DNA from 3 places in the Salipaludibacillus agaradhaerens genome. Region 1 is predicted to be linked to each of the others. Evidence: riboswitches for the same ligand, from Rfam matches in the RefSeq annotation. Region 1 holds a riboswitch; each other region holds the start of a gene.

Region 1 (7,002 bases):
GCTTGTTCTCTGTCCCTTTAAGACCAAACTTGTCTATATAATCTTTGACTTTCTCTTCAGCTTCTTTTTTAGGTACCCCCTTAATTTCAAGGGGGAGTCGGCCATTCTCCATGACCGTTCGCCATGGGAGTAAGAGACCTTTTTGGGGCATGTACCCCACTTCTCCTAGTCGCTCTTTCATTTCCTTACCACGGATACTAATTTGACCACTATCTGGTTGCTCAAGCCCTGAAGCGAGACGAAAGAATGTGGACTTTCCAGATCCACTCGGTCCTAAAATCACCACAAATTCATTCTCGTTAACAGATAAACTCATCTCTTCAAAGATTAGCGGGGAATCATGGTGCTTCTCCTCATAACCAAAGGAAACATCTTTAAAAGCTAATGATGGGGCACTTTTCATAACCCTTCCGGCCACCCAGTCCCATGATAAGCCATATCCCAGAACATATACTCAAATTTAGTGGTCGTTAAAAAGATCTCCTCTAAGTGGGCTAATTCGTGCTCAGGTTTACCTGCGGCTAGTTCATCAAGCAAATTAATCGTCCACGAAGCAAGCGCTTGAAATTCGCTGTCAGCATACATATCTATCCATTCTTGATAATCATGATTTTGTCTACCGTGCCGTTCATCAAGCATTTTTCCAATTTCCGCGTAACTCCACATACATGGCAGTACACTTGCAACTAATTCAGCTAGTCCATTTTGATTGCCAACATGAAGCATATAGTGAGTGTAAGCTAATGTTGTTGGAGCCGGATTAGCATTTTCAAGCTCTTGCTCAGAGATGTCGAACTTCGCTGCATATTGGCGATGCAACGACATTTCTGTATTAAGTGTGGCATCTAAAAGTTTCGCAAATTCCCCCATCGTCTTCACATCTTTTGCTTTCGTAGCACCGATAGCAAATAACTTCGAATACTCAATAAGATATAAGTAATCTTGTATCATAAAAAAACGGAACTTCTCTTTTGGTAATGTGCCTTCACCCAACTCTTTTACGAATGGATGATCATGATTTTTCCTCCAAATAGGTTGAAGCTTGTCATATAAGTGTTTCGTAAATGACATCTTATAGTTCCTCCTTCTTCGTATGACTCCATTGATAAATAAACGTAAGCATAACTTTGGTGAAATCTATTAGTTGTGAAATCTCTACAGACTCGTTCGTGCTGTGGGCGTTTCGTAAATCACCAGGGCCGTATATTACGGTTGGAATTCCTGCCTCTCCCAGCCAACCACCGTCCGTCACAGTTTGTGACATACCCACTTGAGGTTTTGTTGTGAGTATATGCGAATGTGCATGCGTTAATTGTTGAACTAATGGCCCTTCTTGATCAATATTAAGGGATGGAAAGATTTCGCCCTTGTCTTCAATCATTGATTTTCCTCCCCATTTAAAAACGGGAGGATGATGTCTTAACCATGGATCAGCTTCTGACACCTTTAATAAATGGTCTTCAACCTCTTTCGCAATCTCCATATGGTTTTCATCAGGATAAAAATGGACCGTTATCCACAAACGGCATTCATCTGCAACGAAGGCTGCATGTCGCCCTCCTTCAATGACAGCTGGGTTAATGGTCGACATACCTGGCGGAAAACCTTGATAGGATTTTGTCACAGCCCAATGTTGTTCAAGCTCTTTTAACCCTTCGATAAGCTTGACCATTTTTTCAATGGCGCTCGCTCCATATAAACCGCCCCCAGCATGAACCATATTGCGGCGAAGAGCATCGTGGTAAGTTGTCGGGCTTTTAATCGTTACCCATCCTGTAATGACGCCCCCTTGACCTTGTATAGCGAGATTGCTCGTATCCACCACAATAGCTCCATCGGCTTTATATCCTTTTTCACAGCATTCCAATGTCCCTGCTTCTCCAACCTCTTCACCAATAACAGATTGAAAAATTACATCTCCTGGAAGGACAATCCCATTGTCCTTCAATAACTGTAAGGCGAATAAAGCGCCAGCCAGCCCCCCTTTCATATCTGCTGTCCCTCTTCCATAAATTCGCCCATCTTTCACAACCGGTTCAAAAGGATTCTGTGTCCATCCTACATTGTTTTCCACCTCTGCTACATCAATGTGACCATTAATGATTAAGCTTTGATAGACATCAGATTGTTCCCCTTTCAATGTTCCTACAACATTCGGATCATGTGGGAAGACATCCCATTGGTCAATAGAAAAACCTATCTCTCTTAATTTTTCAGCAATGAAAGACTGGGCTTCTTCTGTATTTCTTGCAGGAGGACTTTCCGTGGGAAAACGGATGAGATCTTTAACAAGGGTCAACAACTCATCGCGGTGATTATCCACCTGTGTAAGTAAATCATCTAATTGCATCAGCTTCTACTCCCTTCTGACCGAGTTAAGAAAACCAAAAAAGACCACTCCAATTGAAGTGGTCGTGGCAACAGTAGGACTTACAGAATATCTCACTTTAAAAACAATAAAACTCTCAAGTTAACTGCTCACACCACTTTCCTCCGCTAGTATTATCTAGATCAGGTCTGTAGGGTTAAGACATTGTCTCTCTCAGCTCAATAGCACCCCTAGTGGTTGTCTCTTATTAATTTATTAACGCATCTATCATAACATACTAGCTGTGAATTAGAAATATCTGTTTTGGAAAAGTCAGGAGCAGTAAGCGAATAGCTCATGATATAAATTCAACAAAAAATGGTATCAATCATGGAAGTTAACTGATTGATACCACCTTAAAAAATTTTTTGGCTAGTGCTGGTTAGGCCCCAGACTTTTTTATCATTACATATTGTCTTCCTCGTTCATTCCGTTGTCATCCATTCCCCCGTTATTCTCCATCCCTGGGTCATTGACTGGTTCATTGACAGGATCATTCACAGGGTCATTCTCTGCATCACCGCATGCACCGAGTACACCTAAAGCCATGACACTTGCCAATACAGTTAACATGAACTTCTTCATTAGTCATTCCTCCTTTCCATATTAAACACGCTGTCACTCTTTATAGATATGCGTTATTTCAAGTGATTTTATTCGCACTCTTTTTATCATTGAAGGAATCGTATACTTTTCACTCATAACATTACATATCTGTATCGGTGTTCATATCATCATTGACACCATTGTTTTCAAACCCACCATTGTCATTCAATGGGTCATTTTCCACATCTCCACACGCACTTAGTACACCTAAAGCAAGTATGCTAGTTAACGCCGTCATCACTAGTTTTTTTCTCATTTTAAATTCCTCCTCATAAAGATTAAAGTTTTAGTTAAATGTCTCCGTCATTCATCCCGTTGTTCTCTAAACCACCATTATCATTCATAGGCTGATTTTCCATGTCCCCACAAGCTCCTAAAACACCCACTACAAACATACTAGTCAAAGCTGTCAATATTAACTTCCTTTTCATGTAAACATCCCTCCTTTTTTGTTATGTCTTTACTTTGGAATATCGTTTTTATCACGGAAAACCTTCCATAAAATCTCCATTTAAAAATAGAGGGGAAAGCTAATCTATTTAGTCGAAAGAAAATACCCGTGGATTAAAGGCTCGTTTTATAGATCGTTGTTTGTATCATTATTGATCTCATCATTATTAAATCCACCATCATTTTCTCCCATATTATTATCCAATCCATCATTATCATCTAATCCATGATTGGCATCATCGTTTATATCCACATCCGTGTTATCAGTTCCGTTATTATCTAACCCGTTGTTATCAATACCATTCACATTATCTCCGTTCATACCGCCATTATTAATATCTGTATTGTCATTATCTCCACAACCTACCAGAACACCTAGAGATAACATTGCGGTTACTATTGTTAATATAAATGTCTTTTTCATAAGAAAATACCTCCTAATGATATGGATTGTGCTAATTAAACTTTCTAGCACTCATTCTATGTGCCTTATTTCCCGCTATGATTAAATCCAAACGTAAGCCGTTACATTTAGATAATCTCCCATACTTTTCACACAATGTCACAAAATTTCACGCTTATATCTACACGCTGAAGATTTCGTGTTTACTAATTAAAAGTAACTTGCCATCACGTTTAATGCTTGTATTTGTTTAATGGATTTCATTATTAAATTTCCTCCAATACGAACAAACAAACGAGCTGTGCTAAATATTCTCTATCACAGCTCGTTTGTTAAACAATTGCAAGAAAATACGGTGACGTTCGGAGAAAATAGCGATATTGGATAAAATGGGGTGAAAAAAGGGAGGTCGCGTCATTTAGCTAAAGACGAGTCACTGGAAAGTGTCCATCTGTAGTGCAAAACGTTTTTACACATGTGTTTAGTATAAAATATAACCAACCAATAAGGACCTGAGCACCCGGTAGCTCACGCCTATATTCTTCTCTCTTTTGACGCAAGTGTTTTACGAACGGTTATCTTTGATCAAATAGGGTCTATCACTTAATTCATTGTCAAAACAAAATCCTTAATATAGCAAAAGCTTATCTGCTCTTTAACAAGCAAGAAAAGCCAATACTAATGAAAAAAACACTGTCACATGACGTAGCATGCACAGTGCTTCTTATTATTTATCACCAAGAGCAAACATAAGCTCTGCTTCAGCAACGGTTTTTCCGTCCACAGAAGCTATCGCTTTGCCTTTACCTATTTTTCCACGCAACCTTGTCATTTCCACTTCTAAGTGAAGCTGGTCCCCTGGCCGGACTTGCCCTTTAAATCGACATCCATCAATACCCGCAAAAAAAGCAAGACGACCGCGATTTTCTTCTTTCTTTAACATGGCCACAGCGCCTACTTGTGCTAATGCTTCAATGATTAACACACCAGGCATAACAGCATAGTCAGGGAAATGACCATTAAAAAACTCTTCGTTTGCCGACACATTTTTAATTCCTACAGCTCTTTTTCCTTCTTCCACTTCTAAAATACGATCGATAAGTAAAAAAGGATAACGATGAGGAATAATTTCTTTAATTTCTTCAAGATTAAGCACCAATTAGTACCTCCTCATAATATGAGATGTCATATTTCTATTCTTAGTGTACGCTATTTTTTTCTCCTTCACAAGGACGAATCATATTCCTTCTATAAACAACAAAAAGACCGAGTGAGTAACTTATAACATTACTCACTCGGTCTATAGCTATATTACTGAGTCCGTTGTCGATCTGTTCCGTCAAATATAATATCATAAATATGATACCATGTCTCCGGTTTTAGCACGTCTGTCGGGGCTCCCCCATCTCCAACCAACCAATAGCCTACCATCGCTCCAAGGACGAGGCTGATCACCATAGCAATTACTATGATTAAGAGTCTTACCCAGATAGGGATAAGCCTAATACGCCCCTTCTTTTCACGCCGTTTTTGTTTTTTAGTCTTTTTCTGTGTTGGTTCAGTCTCATCAACATTTAGTTCGTCTACTTCAATGTGCTTTTCTTGGAAATCGTTCGTCTGTTCAATAAACCTTTCTCTTTCTGGCGGCATGTCAGTAGGTGCATCACTGGCAACATAAACCGAGTGATGCACGTTAGTGACATCACCGTACACGTCATTTTCTGTTGATTGGTTGTTATTCTTACGAGGTGACGATGACCTCTGTGACATAACGTTATTTTTCAGTGCATTTTCGGATGGACTCAATAGATTGTCCTCGTCCTCCCTTGGTTTCTTCCAAGAGCGGGGAGCACTAGTACGTTCAGTATTAGGTTGTAAGTCTACATTTTTGCTAGCATCCTCAGTTCTTTGCTTCGAATGCTTATTATGCTCGTTCTTTTCACTCATGTCAGGCTCCTCGTCACTTCTGTTTTACATGTTTATCTTACCATGATTCCAGTGAGGAATTAAAAACTTGCATTAAATTAACGTAAATTTGAGACGAGACCCATCATTTGATCAGTAATGCTAATCGCCTGGGAATTAAATTGATAAAAACGTTGAGCTTCCAGCATATTAGTCATTTCTTTTGACAGGTCTACATTCGATCCTTCAAGTGCAGACTGTTGAAAAACACCCATTCCAGCAGATTCTTCTAAAACATCGTCAATCCCAAAACCAAGTTCACCTAAATCTGGGAATGTAAAATTATTATCTCCTAGATTGACGAGAAGTTGGGGCTTCGTAATATTTACAAGCTGTAATTGGGCCACATCTTGAAAAGTTCCGTCAGGTAAAGCAATTTGAATCGTCCCATTATCAGTAATCGTAAATTCCTCAAAACCACCAGGAATAGATATAGGATTCCCGTCAGCCGCCAACACAAACTCACCTTCTGAGTTCACAAGATTATTTTCCCCAGGGGCATTCGGGTTAGGGCTTAAGTAAAAAGCGCCATCCCGTGTAAATCGTCGTTCACCAGTTTCAGTTGGCGCCAATTCAAAGAAGTAGCCTGGCTCCGTTAACGCTACGTCTAACTGTCGACCAGTTTCTTGAATCGCCCCTTGCTGAAATCTAACAGCAGTTTGAACAACAGCCCCACCGGACCCTACACGAATGCCATTAGGTGTTTGCCGTCCGATTTCTCGCGCTACATTTGGTTGATTGTTCACTTGCTGAAACAAAAGGTCAGCAAAACTTGTGTCACGTTGCTTATAACCCGTTGTATTTGCATTGGCTAAATTATGACCAATTGTATTAAGTTTCTGTTGAACTTGTCCCATTGTTACTGCTGAATTAATCATTGACTGGTTCATTGATGGCCACCTGCTTTCATATGTCTACCCATTATCCTAATCGTCCCACATTGTTTACAGCTCTCTCAAGACTTTGATCATAAGCTTGTAAAACTTTTTGGTTAGCTTCAAATGTCCGCAATGTATTCATCATTTCAGTCATCGTCTGTGCTGTATCAACGGTTGAGCGTTCAATAAAACCCTGTTGCAGTTGATATGTTACTGCTGCATTACCTACAGCTGTTATCACGTCATTTTCACCATCATATCGCAAAAAGCCGTTACCCTCTTTTACAAGTTGAGATGGGTCAGCCACTACCGCCACATTTATTTGACCAAGT
Region 2 (7,002 bases), 1.4 Mb from region 1:
TGGGTGACAGAGCGCCTCGTCGAACCTCGACTAGGCGACTATAAAGGGGATTATCGTGAAAAGCTTACAGGATTGGATGCTACTGAGAAAAAAGGCCTCATTTGGGCCGGCATTGCTTTTCTAATCGGTGCCATTTTATTCGCATTAACGATTGTCCCGGCAAATGGGCCACTACGCGCTGAAGATGGCGGGATTGTTCAATCACCATTTATGAGTTCACTCGTTCCGATCATTATGATCATGTTTTTTATCCCAGGACTTGTCTATGGTCTTGTCACACGTAACATTAAAAATGATAAGGATGTGGCCAATCAATTATCAGATACGATGGCTTCCATGGGGATGTTTATCGTGCTTGCATTTACCGCAGGTCAGTTTGTGGCCTATTTTGCCGAAACAAACATGGGACTTGTCCTCGGTGTCTATGGGGCTGAAGCACTTGAAGCTGCTAATTTAACAGGGATTCCACTAATACTCGGTTTTATTCTCGTGGCAGGGTTCATTAACTTATTTATCGGAAGTGCTTCAGCGAAATGGGCGATGATGGCGCCTGTGTTTGTGCCAATTATGATGCAGCTCGGTTACTCACCGGAATTGACACAAATGGCTTATCGCGTCGCTGACTCAACGACGAATATTATCTCACCATTAATGACATATTATGCCCTTATTATTGCTTTTGCCCAGAAATATGATAAAAAACTAGGGATTGGAACGCTCATATCGGTTATGTTCCCTTATACGGTCCTCTTTACAATCGCTTGGACAGTGATGTTAATTCTTTGGATGTACCTCGGTATTGATCTAGGACCAGGTTCACCTATTACGTACTAACATTTCGGTTTGAAAGGAAGAAGGTTATCCCATTTTGGTGATAACCTTCTTTATAATGAGGCTGCTGACCTTGAATTCAGCAGTAACTCCTCGATTTTCAGCATCAAACTCGATTATTTACGCAACTCTACTCGACTGTTCAGCATTAACCTTTCTTCTTTCAGCATCTACCCTGCTTTTTTACGCAGCTCTCCTCAGTTTTCCAGCCACCTTCCGTAACTTTTGAGTGCTTCTCTCTTTATTAACCAAATTGATGACCAAAAATATTTAAATAGCCGAGAGAATAGGAGACGAAAATGACGAGAAAGAAGACGCCTACAATGCCGCCAAAAAATATCCAATCCTTTTTTCCTACTGTCATATAATGATAATGCGTCCTATCAGTCGAGCCAGTAAAGCCTTTCGATTCCATCGCAATCGCAACCCGTTCAGCTTTGCGAATGGCATTGGCCATCAACGGAATGGCATAGCGACGAAATTGATTAATACGTCCCTTAATCCCTTTAGCTCTTCCCACACCACGGATGCGGTGCGCTTGTTTTAACACTTCAAATTCATGTTTAAAGGTGGGCAAAAAACGATAGCCGGCAAGTATGCCATACGTCAGCTTAGGCGGCAACTTGAATTGTTGCATCAAACTAAGCATAAATGCGGTAGAATCTGTCGTTAGAACAAACAATAATGATAAAGCAACAAAGCAAAGGGAACGAAGTGCAAGGCTGATCCCAACCATGACACCTCCTGTCGTTACTTCAAACCATAAAAATTCAAATAATAAGGCACCATCACTGAACCCATCACTCGTATATAGCACCGTCATCCAAGCAAACCCTAACGCCAGAAAAACAAATGGAGAAAACACAAGCAGCCATTTTTTTAACGGAATATCACTAAATAAAAACGTAACCGTGATAATAAATAGTAAGTAAGCAAGCGGAGTGAAAATATCAAAACTAAAACTCAGCAGGACACCAGGAATGAGAATTGCCGTCATTTTAATCGCTGGATTTACCGATGAAATCATATGACTTCCCCTGCTTTCACTTGCTTTTGCAAACGATGCGGAAGCCGCAGCCGTGCGCGATAGACGAGCTCGTGATCTGACCATAGCTCTGCTGGTATCCCTTGAAACGCTAGCCGTCCCTCATCCAATACGATAACCCGCTCACTATACATATCCACTAGATTCATATCATGTGTCACAAAAACAATCGTCGTTCCGTTTGCTTTCAAATCGAGGATAATTTTCATTAATTCAGTGGTTGTATGGGCATCTTGACCGAATGTCGGTTCATCAAATAACAACAGCTCAGGTGTCTCATCAAGCATCGTAGCCACACTTAAACGCCTTTTTTGACCGCCACTCAAGGAAAAAGGATTGTGCCATCGATGATTTTCTAGCTGAAAATGATGAAGAAGTTCTGCCACTTTATTTTCAATATCAGAGGGATTCTGATCGTTAAGCCTCATCCCAAATGCCAATTCATCAGCTACAGTATCGGTAATAAATTGATGCTCGGGATTCTGAAAAACAAATCCCATGGCCCGACGCAAATCGCCTTCAGTCCATTCATCAAGCGCTTTACCAAGAAAAATGACCTTCCCTTGTTTAGGAGATAGTAATCCTGCCATCACTTGAAGAAGTGTCGATTTTCCTGCCCCGTTCTCTCCAACAATCGCGATAAACTCACCTTTCCGTAGTGATACGCTCAACTCTGTTAATATCTTTTTTTCTTTTCGATTAAACGTTAAGTTTTCTATCTGCAATATCGCCTCATGGCTGTCATAGGGATCATTAGCAACTGGACTTTGAACGCTTGCTTTTTCGCACGGTAAATAAATACCTTCAGATTTAAATTGGTCGGCTTCCTCCGTTAGCACGTCTTTAGGTTTTCCATCTGCAAAGAGACGCCCATTTTTCCCTAAAGCAAGAATACGGTGTGCGAAAGGAAGCCAATCATCTAATTGATGCTCAATGACCACAACCGTTAAACGTGTTTTCCGTTGAAGTTCTGCTACGAGCTCAATAAATTCTAGGCTGGAAACTGGGTCCAAATTGGCTGTCGGTTCATCAAGAATAAGGACGTCCGGTTCCAATAATAAGACAGAAGCTAAGGCAACTTTTTGCTTTTGACCACCAGACAATTCATGAATGGCACGCTTTTTCATGTTAGTTAAACCCGTTATCTTCAGCACATCGTCCATACGTTTTTTCATCTCACTTCTCGGAATTGAACAGTTTTCCATGGTGAAAGCTAGTTCATTCTCAACCGTCACCATACAAAACTGACTTTCTGGATCTTGAAACACAATGCCGATATGCTTGTTTACTACCCCTTTTTCATAGCTTTCCAAAGGGAGACCTCGAAAAAAAATGCTGCCTTGTTGAAAACCTTCTACCACTTCTGGATACAGGCCATTTAAACTAAGAGCTAGTGTACTTTTTCCAGATCCACTCGCCCCCATTAAAAGAGTCAGCTCACCTTCTTCAAGAGTGAAACTAACGTGATCAATAAGAGGCTTCTCGTGATTTTTTTCATAAGCAAATACGAGATCTTCCACACGAATGATCGGATGACGGTCATCAGGATGCTGATTTTTCACGTTTTTCCTGACGCTCCTTTCCTAACGCATATCCTCGTAAAACCCCGGTTTGTGCCAATTGATCACTGATATATTTCCCAAGAACACCAGCGAGTAGCGCTCCACTTAATATTCTTACAGCCAGTGTCGCTACTATGAGACCCGGAGTAAGTGCGGCTAATCCGGAAGAAAACCATCCCCATGCATAACTAAATACTGCTGCAGACATCCCTGCAAGCACAAGAATATGAAGCGAGAAGTTACGATAACGCGTAGCGAGGAATACGATCTCTGCTCCAATCCCTTGAATCGCTGCAGATATAATTAATCTCGGACCAGCTGGACTTCCGATTAATACTTGCACAGTTCCTGCAATTAATTCTGACCAAAAGGCGGCTCCTGGTTTACGAATGACATATGCTGCGATGATCGACACGATAAACCAAATGCCAAAAATGATTTCGTAGCCAAATGGCGCGAGACCAAAAGGGGTTAAAAAGTTTCGCAACCCTTGCCCGAAAAAATAAAACAGAAGATAAATGACAGCGAAAACAACGCCAAAGATCGACATTAATACGATTTCTTTCAACTTCCATTGCTTCATCATACGTAGTGCCCTCCTACATGTCTTTTTTTGATGGACTATTGGCTGAGATGGCTACCGTCATGGTCACATGACTTCTATCTGATGTTTTCGATGTGTTCGTGAATGCCTCTTCCAACGTACGAAAGACGTCATTTGCATCACCGTCTAATCGGCTCGCATAATGAACCCCTTTTGTGAAAGTGCCATGCTTTTCGGCAACCTGTACTTGATCAGCGATGATTTGCATGTAATCTGGATTGTTCATAGGATAAAGGGCGAATTGTGAAGCGGCAGTCACCTTTTCAGCTTGGGATTTCTCTTCATTCATCCGCCTATCATCCTGTGACATATACGTGTCTCCTTCTGAGTCTCCCGGACATCCAATTGAAAAAGTCCCGTTGAAGACAACATGAACCCCTGTTTTCGCCGCATGAATAAAAATAGCCTTAGCTACATCAAACACATGCTCACTACGACCGCGAATACACGTGCTTACATCATCGGTGTATTGCCACACTTTAGATGTATCCACTTCCTCCAATGCTCCTTTAATGACATCCACGAAATTGTCTGTCATAGGGTATACTGAAAATCGACACCCTACAATTCTGCTCGTTCCACAACTTAACCCCTGCATAATAAATGGCCTCCTACATATTTTCATTATATGATCACCGCGCCTCACTGAAGCGTCACTTTTAGTCTATGAGTCTCGCACAAATAAAAAACGCACCTTCCTAATAAGGAAGATGCAGTTACGTCCATGTAATAAAAGCCCCTTTAATAACCAGGCTACATGTGTGTACCTGCACTTCCCCACGCTGGTATTATCCAGATCGGGTTCAAAGGGTTAACAGGACTTACACCTGTCTCTCAGCTAAAGCGCCCCTAGTGCGAACACGGCTATCATATTGTCTTCTATTGTACTGACCTTTCCGGTAATTGTAAACACCTACAGATAGAAAATAAATTGTATCTTTCAAAGATAATTAAATGAAGATACTGAGACAAACGTAACGTGATTCGCTTTTAAAGTGAACAACAATATAGCATGTTCATGACTGTTCTTCCCCATTTGATTTGGATTCCTCTATTTCATGTGTTAAGCCGGCTACGTAAAAAGCACCTGCCCCATTATAAAGGCAAGCACTTTATGACGCTATTTAATATTTACGTGAGTAGTTTAAACTTTTGGCTGGTTCAATTGGTTTGACATTATCCCTATTAGCTAAAAATTCAGGACGAGGTTCCGTACCACCGAACGGCTTTTCTAGCTTATTTTTAATAGAGTTATAGACGAAGAAGACGTTACTCCGTGGATACGGTGAAATATTACCGGCAGACCCATGCATCGTATTACATTCAAATAATAAAACGGAGCCTGCCGGGCCAGTAGCACGATCAATTTGACCGCCAGCTTGTTTAACGAGCCATTCCATACTTTTATTGTCTGGAACGCCTACTTCTTGTTTTTGCAATGACGATTTATAATTATCTTCAGGTGTTTCTCCTGATGTGGAGACGTACCACTTATGGGAACCAGGTATAAGCATAAGGGGCCCGTTATACTCATAATTATCTGTTAAAATGATGGAGCAACTTAATGCGCGCATTCGCGGCATCCCATCTTCCATATGCCAAGTTTCAAAGTCTGAATGCCAATAAAACTCTTTTCCTTTAAAGCCTGGCTTGAAATTTATTCGCGATTGGTTAATATACACTTGACTGCCAAGAATCTGTTCACAAATTTTAACGAGCCGTTCATTTTGAGATAGCTTCTCAAAAAAACCTCCGTCTTTATGAACTTCAAATATGGAACGAATTTCATTACTGCTCGGTTCTTTTATCACCTCATCAGAGTCGCGATGACGGTTTTGGTCCATCGTATACTGAAGCTCTTGCTTCATCATATTTAGCTGGTCATCATCAAAGAATTTTTCCAACATAATATAGCCATTTTGGTCGTAAAAGTTCAACTCTTTTCGCGACAAAGGACCTTCCTCATACGCTTTTTCGTTATGGATAACAGGATCTTTCCTTTCAAAAATAGATGCCTTCTCATTTAATCTAGATGGATATAAATCTTGTACCATATCACACATACCTCCTATAAATTCTTTTAATATCACATACTGACTGAATTTGAGATAAGGTGCTATTCTTTATACAGACATAATGCTTTGTGGCTCACAATCCGATGTGTCATACCGGATCAATCCTCCAATCTAATTGTCAGACTATTAGGATTTCTCCATACATCCTCTCTCGTTCCACTTATAACTTATATAAAACATTTAACTTTAAAAATGAGACTTACGTCATATAATTAGAGACTAGAAATAATATTATCTAGTTATTTTCACGAGGCGTTATCGACTATTAACATGACTATTGTCTGACAAATCTTCAACTTTTCCTATTTGAAAACATCTAAAAGAAAATATACACTTCCAAACTTACACGCACACGCATATGTCTTAGGATGAGATAATGCTGCTTAATAGTTCTTAATACTAACGCCCCTTTTCATTATTCCTGCTCATTGCCAATTCGATTAGAAGAAGATTTAAGCACAGTCTATCGACATAAATATGTAATAACAACGCCCTGAATCCATTGCCATACTGGAATCAGGGCGTTTCCTATAGTTTAGATAACTTATGGAAAAAGAAACTTCTCAACTTTAGTCAGTTGTAACAACTCGTTTTCTTTTCTCCTTGTCTTCCACTGGGTGCTGCGCTATTAAACACTCACACTAATTTCACCATTTTCCACGGTCACAGAGATGTTGGTAATGGCATCGTCCTCAAGAATTAAATCGGTGAGGCGGTCTTCCACTTGATCCTGTAAAGTGCGACGTAAAGGGCGCGCACCGAATGACGGGTGATAACCTAAATCTGCAAGCTTTTCTTTTGCTTCTGCTGAGACGTGAAGCGTCCTATTCTGCTCCGTTAATGTCGTTTGTAATTCGTCGAGCATGAGATCTACAATCATCATTA
Region 3 (7,002 bases), 1.8 Mb from region 1:
ATGTTTTGCACGTAATTCTTTCACGTTATTTATTAACACATGAATCCTTCCTCCTCCAAAATGTAAAGTCTACTTTACAGATATATTGTAAAACAAACTATACATTTTGTAAAGTTAACTTTACACAACTAAAAAAGATGCCATTATCTCTAATTGATAAAAGCATCTCAAAATGTTAGATTTCAGATGATATTAGCCTTATGATCCTGTCATGTTTTACGATCTAGTTATTTAATTGCAGGACGATAATCTAGTGTTTTTTTACTGGCTTTTGTGGCTAACTTCTCCGCAATAATAGGTTTCGCTTCATCCAGCCATGGTCGAGCATCTGGTCCCATCTTAAATAGTTTATTGTTTTCATGGGTTGCTATACCTTTTAACTCTCCATAAATCGGATAGTCCCCTGCTAACTTATCATAGACGCTCTCTCTCGCTGGTAGCAGGTATTGGGGATAGGGATTATTCTCGTCTGGTGCCACAGCATCAACTAATGTGTCTGATGCGGCAATAACATTAGCTAGCTCAATAGCTACTTCCTGTTTATCTTCATCAGTGATTGCTGAATTTATGCCGACCACATCACCATAAAATACTGGGATATCTGTCGTATTTGATAAAGATATTGTTTTGAAATTAACGTCATTAGCAAAATCACCCATGGATGACATAGCTTCTGTGTAACCAATATAAGCTTTGCCATAGCCTTCTTCAAACCATTTAGCTCGGATATAGGGATCATTATTGTCTGGCCAATAATTTGACTGTTGCGCTCCTGCCATTCGTTGTAACATGACAAGACTCTTCAACGCACTTCTGTTTAAGTGAGTTAATTCTGGTAAAACGTCATAGTCCGTATAGACGCCTGTTGTATCAAGGAGCGCATCAAGATACATAAGAACTTTCGTTGTACTACCTGACATGTCTATTAACAGACCTTCACCATGCTCTGGAATAATGCCACTAGATTGTCTAGGCCCAACCTTCTGATATAACTCAGGAACTGATGACACTTCTGACAGGGATGAATCATCTGCTCTTGTGTATAACAAGTTCGTGCACACGATCTGTGGAATTGCATAAACATGATCATTAACTGTGACGCCATCTAATGCGAATGATAAAATATCTGAACTTTCATCAATCTCATCATGTGTAAGTGGCATCAAATAGTCTTCCTCAATAAAATGAGAAAGGTATATCGCATCAAAAACAAACACATCTAAATCCTCATATGGATCCGAAGAATATCCATCCCAATCTACAAAATTCAATGCCACATCTGGTTGAACGGTAGCCCATTCTTCGGCAACCGCCTTTTCGAACCTTTCCAAATCTGGCACATAAGGATATAAAGCTACAGTCAATGAATCTAACTCTTCCGTTTCTGTAAGTTGGCCATCTCCGTAAACGTGACTCGAATAGCTAAAAATACTTGTGAAAACGAGTATACTCATGATGGAAGCTATTTTTCCCTTTATAGATAAAAGCCTGTTCATCATATATCCTCCTTTAAATTTACATCTATTAGCTACATGTCCGTTTTCTTCGCTTTAAAAATAATAAAGGGGGCTTGATCTTTTTCATCTCCCCATTCTGTGACATTGTATTTCTGTTTAGCCTGTTCCACTTTCCTAGCTGTGAGCGTCTCAATCGTCGGTTCACATGTACCAATTTCGCTAAATCTCGCCTCCTCTAAAACTGACATGTAAAACTCTCGTGTCCAATAATAGTCATCTAGAACTAAGTCAGGCCTATTTAAAATATGCAAAAATTGTTGTTTCTTATCACCGTTTTTATAGGTCTTGCCTTTTACACCATTTCTAAATGTTGAGAATTCATAGCCGATCGCATTTGGGTTAGAATCTAAAATCAGTAATTTTCCAGAAGGTTTTAAAACTCTGTAAATTTCTTTAATGACGTTTCCTATCCGCTCTTCACTCGATATATTTATAAACACAAAGCAAATGATCACAATATCCATTGAGTTATCCTGTAAAAAACTTAAATTATCATTGGCTATAAGCCGGTAATCAATATTTTCTTTATGGCGATAATTTTTTGCAATGTCTACCATACCTTTAGACTCATCTACAGCTACGATTTGGTAATTTTCGTTAAGTCCAGCTAATCGTTCAGCTACTTTCCCTGGCCCACATCCATAATCAAGTATATGATGGGCTTGGCTGCTTTCTTTTATTTCGTCGAATAATACTTGAAACCCTAATATATCTTCAAGCATGTCATTATAGTCATTAAATTTTTCCGTGACATCTGATGATTTCCATGACGTCCCCATGATCTCATCCTCCTATAAAAGACTTGCCCATTTATTTTTAACAAAATATTGATAGATCGGTAACAGAGTATGGTACAACTGTGCGTCTATTTTTTTTGAATAATAGATGCTTTGATAGATAGCAAACAACGTGATGAGCTGTTTCCAATACTCGTCAATCTCTATAGCATCAATCTGTTCCTTTGATAATGCCAGTTCCCTGTTTCTTAATAATGCTTCATATTCAATAACTGTCCTCAAATCCTCCCAATTATTTTTGTGTGGCATAGACGGAAATGAATAATTCAACTGACAAGTATTCGTTTCATCTGATAACACACTCTCAACCTTTGGATTGTCGGGCTCATATATATGCATCGTCGCCACATTGTGATAGTATTTACCAGTGTTTAAACCTAATTGCGTCGCCATCATTTCTTGAATAAATGTAAACGAGAATATATCGCTTACAATACCTCGAAACGCATCATTCGCTCTCATAAAAGTACATAAATGCAAGTCATTCTCTCTTTGAAAAAATTGTAAGCCTATCGTACATGACACATCAATATTGCGTAAAAAAATATCTTCATTTGCATCAAATATTTGAATAAACCCACGTTTCGTATCTTTATCCTCTATTAATACGTTAATTAACCTTTCCCATTGATTGATCTTGTTCTCTCCAAATGAAAACAGTTTCGGACCGTAAGCAGTCCCAGTCAATATCTCACCATCAGCAGAATACTTTGCGATATTGCTAGCGTAATAACTAATAAAATCCAACTTATTGCTTCCTGATAAATACCAAAGAGCCTCAGCAAAATTGAAGATTATATTTTCTTGGCGAGATGGTTTATAACATACTCGTTCAATGGGATTCTTAATTTCAAATGAACAATTTAATCGTTCTTTACTTTTAAATCCTCTCGGATTATTCTCATACTCAGGAGAATAATAGACTTGATCCATGGTGTGAAGGTAAGCCTCTTCAAAGTGACTGAACTTCATTATTTTCTATCTCCTTTATAAGCGCATCTAATCTGTCCATATAAGAATCTTCTTCACTATAGACGATATAATTAACGTCTGAGACAGTGTGCAATCCCCTTACTAAGTATGCGTAATTCTCCAGATCTTCAAACAATAACAGGATCATTTTTTTATTAAATGCCGATGCCCATCCGATCTCAATATGGGTCCCTGGAGAGGCTGGAAGTCCTGGAAAAGCGATAAAAATGTCACAACTTTCTATTTCATCATAGTCGATTTTTGTACACTGTTCTGGCGTCATAAACTCCTTTCCCCATAATTCTCGTTTATGGGCATTATGAACCTCATATCCTAAATCCTCCAAATAATTTATTAAATCTATAAGTCGCTTTTTCATGTTAGTTTCAAGTATGGATGTCTCTTTATCTACTAAGCTTTTAAACGGAGCTGCTAAAAATATTTTTTTTCCCATATAACATGTCTCCTTACTACTGAATTTTTGATTCATAAGCTACTAGAAGCCATTCAAAGGGTTAAGTTGATGATTAGTTCGCATTATTTTAAGCTTTCATTTTTAGTCGCTTTAAGGCCATTTTTATATAAATCGTAAAAATGATGTGTTGGACCATTTCCTTTTCCAATAGCAAGTGAGTTGGCAATAGCTGTCGTCACATACTCTTTTGCTAGTTCTACCGCCTGATTTACTGGCATTCCCAGCGCCAGATTAGAGGCGATTGCAGAAGAAAAAGTGCAACCCGTTCCATGGGTGTTTTTCGTTTCAATTCTACGTGTTTTAAAGTGATAGCATGATTCGCCGTCAAACAACACATCCAAAGCATCTCCCATAGCATGACCACCTTTGACAAGAACATTTTTACACCCCATGTGGTGAATTTTTCTGGCAACAGTCTCCATATCAGCCGTATTCGTCACTTTTTCATTAGCTATTTTTTCTGCTTCAGGGATATTTGGCGTTAATATATCTGCATGGGGAATAACGACGTCAATCAACGTCTCTACCGCATTAGGATCCATTAATGGTGCGCCATTCTTTGCATACATAACAGGATCTATAACAACATTACGCGGTGAATATTCTATCAGTTTTTTGGCAACAGCTTTCATGCACTGCGGTGTCGATAACATCCCTATTTTGACAGCATCTGTCCCAATATCTTCAAAGACAGCATCAATTTGCTTCTCAATCATATCAGGCGTTACATCCTGTATATCAATGACCCGGCTCGTATTCTCAGCAACGACTGATACGATAGCACTCATCCCAAAAACTCCATGAGCTGAAAATGTTTTTAAATCTGCTTGAATTCCTGCGCCACCACTGCAATCGGAGCCAGCGATACTAAGCACTGTTTTCATATTAAAAGCCTCCTCAAATATTTTAAATAGATGCAAACAAATATTAAAAAACGCTTCCTAATAGTCATAGTAGAAAGCGCTGCAATACATACGGTTTATGTAATTGCTCCCTACGTCAGTATTAACTGTAATCAGGTTCAAAGGGTCAGGTTTTACCTTCTCAACTATATCGTTCCCCCGCAACATTAACTTTTTAATTATGTATAATAATCTGTCAATCTATATCTATTATCCTCCTATGCTCTCAGTAATGAACTTGACTCCATACTAATTTATCACCCATTTTTATACTAATTTTCTCTGTTTCTTACATTATACTACTTATACTAAAAAAAGTAAAAAATGTTTTCAAATCAATCATTTAAGTTTTTTTCCTTGAAATCCCTTTATTTTTTTCCTTTTAGAGTATAAAATAGTAAACAGTTAACAATGTCATAACTATTATTGAAGAACTGGAAAACTGTAGATAGGGTTCCGCTAGTAAATAGGTCTGTGACCGAGGTCTACATCTTTTACGTATGTAAAAGGCACCTATTGACATAAAAGGTCCGAGGGGAAAGGTTCAGTGTATTTAGTATGCGCTGTAAACCTTTCTTCTCGTTTTTTATATTTAAAAGGAGGCGTTAAGTTTATGCATCACATCGATGAATTAAGAGCTGGTGTTGCTGTTATTATTTTAAATGAAGAGAACCACGTCCTTTTGCAGAAGCGGGCTGACGTGGGGTTGTGGGGCATTCCATCTGGACATATAGAAATAGGAGAAACTGTGACAGAGGCCGCTGTCAGAGAAGTGAAAGAAGAAACTAACTTAGACGTAACAATTAAGAAGCTTATCGGTGTATATTCAGATCCGGCATCACAAGTTTTCAACTACCCTAACGGGAAATCTGTTCATTTTATTACAACTTGTTTTCTTGCAGAAATAATTGGGGGAGAACTACAATGCCATTCTGATGAATCACTTGCCGTACAATTCTATGATCCTAACAAGCTTCCACAAAACTTACTTACGATGCATCCCCGTTGGTTAAAGGATGCTCTTGCAAATTGTGATACAGCTTTTATCAGATAATAAACATCATCTATAACTGAATGAATCTCATCATTGAAAATAAAATAGAAAGTTCAAATAATGAATGTGACTTCACTTCAGACTGCGCTTCCTCCTCAGGAGGGCGCCGCCTTACGTTTCAGTGACTTTTTATCATCCGCATATAATGAAATCTATTTCATATTAGACGTGTTATACTTTAAAAACCTCATTATGAAATCGCTGTAAAAAATAACTGTCAGCATTACTACATTGTGGACTAAACCTTATATTAAGAAACTATGATTAAAAACAAGCAACTATTTACAAAAGAAGTTATATTCTTTTATTTCTACTCAATTATTAAAGAAACACACTATGGAGGAGGCTTTGCAATGACTAAAAGCATAACGTTTCGAACTGCCAAAGAACAGGATTTGCCTAGAATTGTGGCCATGCTTTCAGACGATGTATTAGGTAGGCAAAGAGAGCGAAACGAGCACCCCCTTCCCGAAAGTTACCTTAAAGCATTTCATGCTATTACAACCGATCCAAATAATGAATTAATTATAGCTTGTATAAAAAATGACATTATCGGGGTTATGCAAATCACATTTACCCCATATATAACGCATCAAGGGGGATGGAGAGCCACTATTGAAGGGGTTAGAACTGACGCATCAACTCGAAATAAAGGTGTAGGGACAGAACTTATTCACTGGGCTATAAAGCGCGCAGAAGAAAGGAAATGCCATTTAGTTCAATTGACAACGGATAAACAACGTCCCGATGCTCTGCGCTTTTATGAGAAGCTAGGTTTTAAAGCTACGCACGAAGGTTTAAAACTGAAGCTCTAATATGTAGTTGATTAAACATACTAACTTATAATGTCAACTCTACACCTAACAAACAAGAGGTATAATGGTTTACAATACCATACTCTCAGTTAATTCACATAAAAATCGTCAACGCATAAAAAAGAAATAAAGAATAGTAAATACGAGCGCTGGTACGAACGTGACCACATATATACTTGATAAGATAATCATACGATTTTTAGTATGTTTTCGATAGTTTTTGTCTTCTGGTTTCATGCCGATCATCAATGTTGCCACTAAAGCCCCTACACAAATAACAGCACTTATCAAAATGAGAGGAAAATGAGGCATTTCCCTACCTCCTTTTTTCATGTTATTAACTCTTTATACTTTAACATACTATCTCTTTTCTTTTCACCAACATGAGGTATCTAAAGACATTATCTTTTCAATGTCATCGGTATTCCAAAACAGCCCTGTTTCTATATTAAGCACGTACTTTATAGAAG

Evidence for each region. A riboswitch is a leader RNA that binds a small molecule or an ion and turns the genes downstream of it on or off. The one in region 1 is predicted to bind thiamine pyrophosphate.
Region 2: it holds a riboswitch for thiamine pyrophosphate, as region 1 does, so the genes downstream of both, BK581_RS08695 (YkoF family thiamine/hydroxymethylpyrimidine-binding protein) here and BK581_RS15255 (acetylornithine deacetylase) in region 1, are expected to answer to the same signal.
Region 3: it holds a riboswitch for thiamine pyrophosphate, as region 1 does, so the genes downstream of both, thiD (bifunctional hydroxymethylpyrimidine kinase/phosphomethylpyrimidine kinase) here and BK581_RS15255 (acetylornithine deacetylase) in region 1, are expected to answer to the same signal.

What each region holds. Positions count from the first base shown of each region.
Region 1 is NZ_KV917378.1:3,266,007-3,273,008, reverse strand. Features, by position in the region: gene BK581_RS15265 (ABC transporter ATP-binding protein) at 1-403, opposite strand, end outside; gene tenA (thiaminase II) at 400-1,071, opposite strand; gene BK581_RS15255 (acetylornithine deacetylase) at 1,073-2,350, opposite strand; TPP riboswitch at 2,472-2,571, opposite strand; gene BK581_RS15250 (hypothetical protein) at 2,774-2,953, opposite strand; gene BK581_RS20175 (hypothetical protein) at 3,075-3,230, opposite strand; gene BK581_RS20170 (hypothetical protein) at 3,265-3,405, opposite strand; gene BK581_RS15245 (hypothetical protein) at 3,552-3,848, opposite strand; gene fabZ (3-hydroxyacyl-ACP dehydratase FabZ) at 4,555-4,983, opposite strand; gene BK581_RS20360 (DNA-directed RNA polymerase subunit beta) at 5,139-5,774, opposite strand; gene BK581_RS15230 (flagellar hook-basal body protein) at 5,852-6,682, opposite strand; gene BK581_RS15225 (flagellar hook-basal body protein) at 6,714-7,002, opposite strand, start outside.
Region 2 is NZ_KV917378.1:1,824,653-1,831,654, forward strand. Features, by position in the region: gene BK581_RS08675 (AbgT family transporter) at 1-834, shown strand, start outside; gene BK581_RS08680 (energy-coupling factor transporter transmembrane component T family protein) at 1,076-1,858, opposite strand; gene BK581_RS08685 (ABC transporter ATP-binding protein) at 1,855-3,438, opposite strand; gene BK581_RS08690 (ECF transporter S component) at 3,419-4,024, opposite strand; gene BK581_RS08695 (YkoF family thiamine/hydroxymethylpyrimidine-binding protein) at 4,038-4,640, opposite strand; TPP riboswitch at 4,800-4,903, opposite strand; gene thpD (ectoine hydroxylase) at 5,167-6,096, opposite strand; gene BK581_RS08705 (ATP-dependent Clp protease ATP-binding subunit) at 6,746-7,002, opposite strand, start outside.
Region 3 is NZ_KV917378.1:1,477,343-1,484,344, forward strand. Features, by position in the region: gene BK581_RS07180 (helix-turn-helix transcriptional regulator) at 1-39, opposite strand, end outside; gene bcmE (thiamine pyridinylase) at 228-1,499, opposite strand; gene BK581_RS07190 (class I SAM-dependent methyltransferase) at 1,529-2,296, opposite strand; gene BK581_RS07195 (thymidylate synthase) at 2,309-3,286, opposite strand; gene BK581_RS07200 (TIR domain-containing protein) at 3,267-3,740, opposite strand; gene thiD (bifunctional hydroxymethylpyrimidine kinase/phosphomethylpyrimidine kinase) at 3,824-4,645, opposite strand; TPP riboswitch at 4,736-4,834, opposite strand; gene BK581_RS07210 (NUDIX domain-containing protein) at 5,277-5,717, shown strand; gene BK581_RS07215 (GNAT family N-acetyltransferase) at 6,071-6,532, shown strand; gene BK581_RS07220 (hypothetical protein) at 6,641-6,844, opposite strand.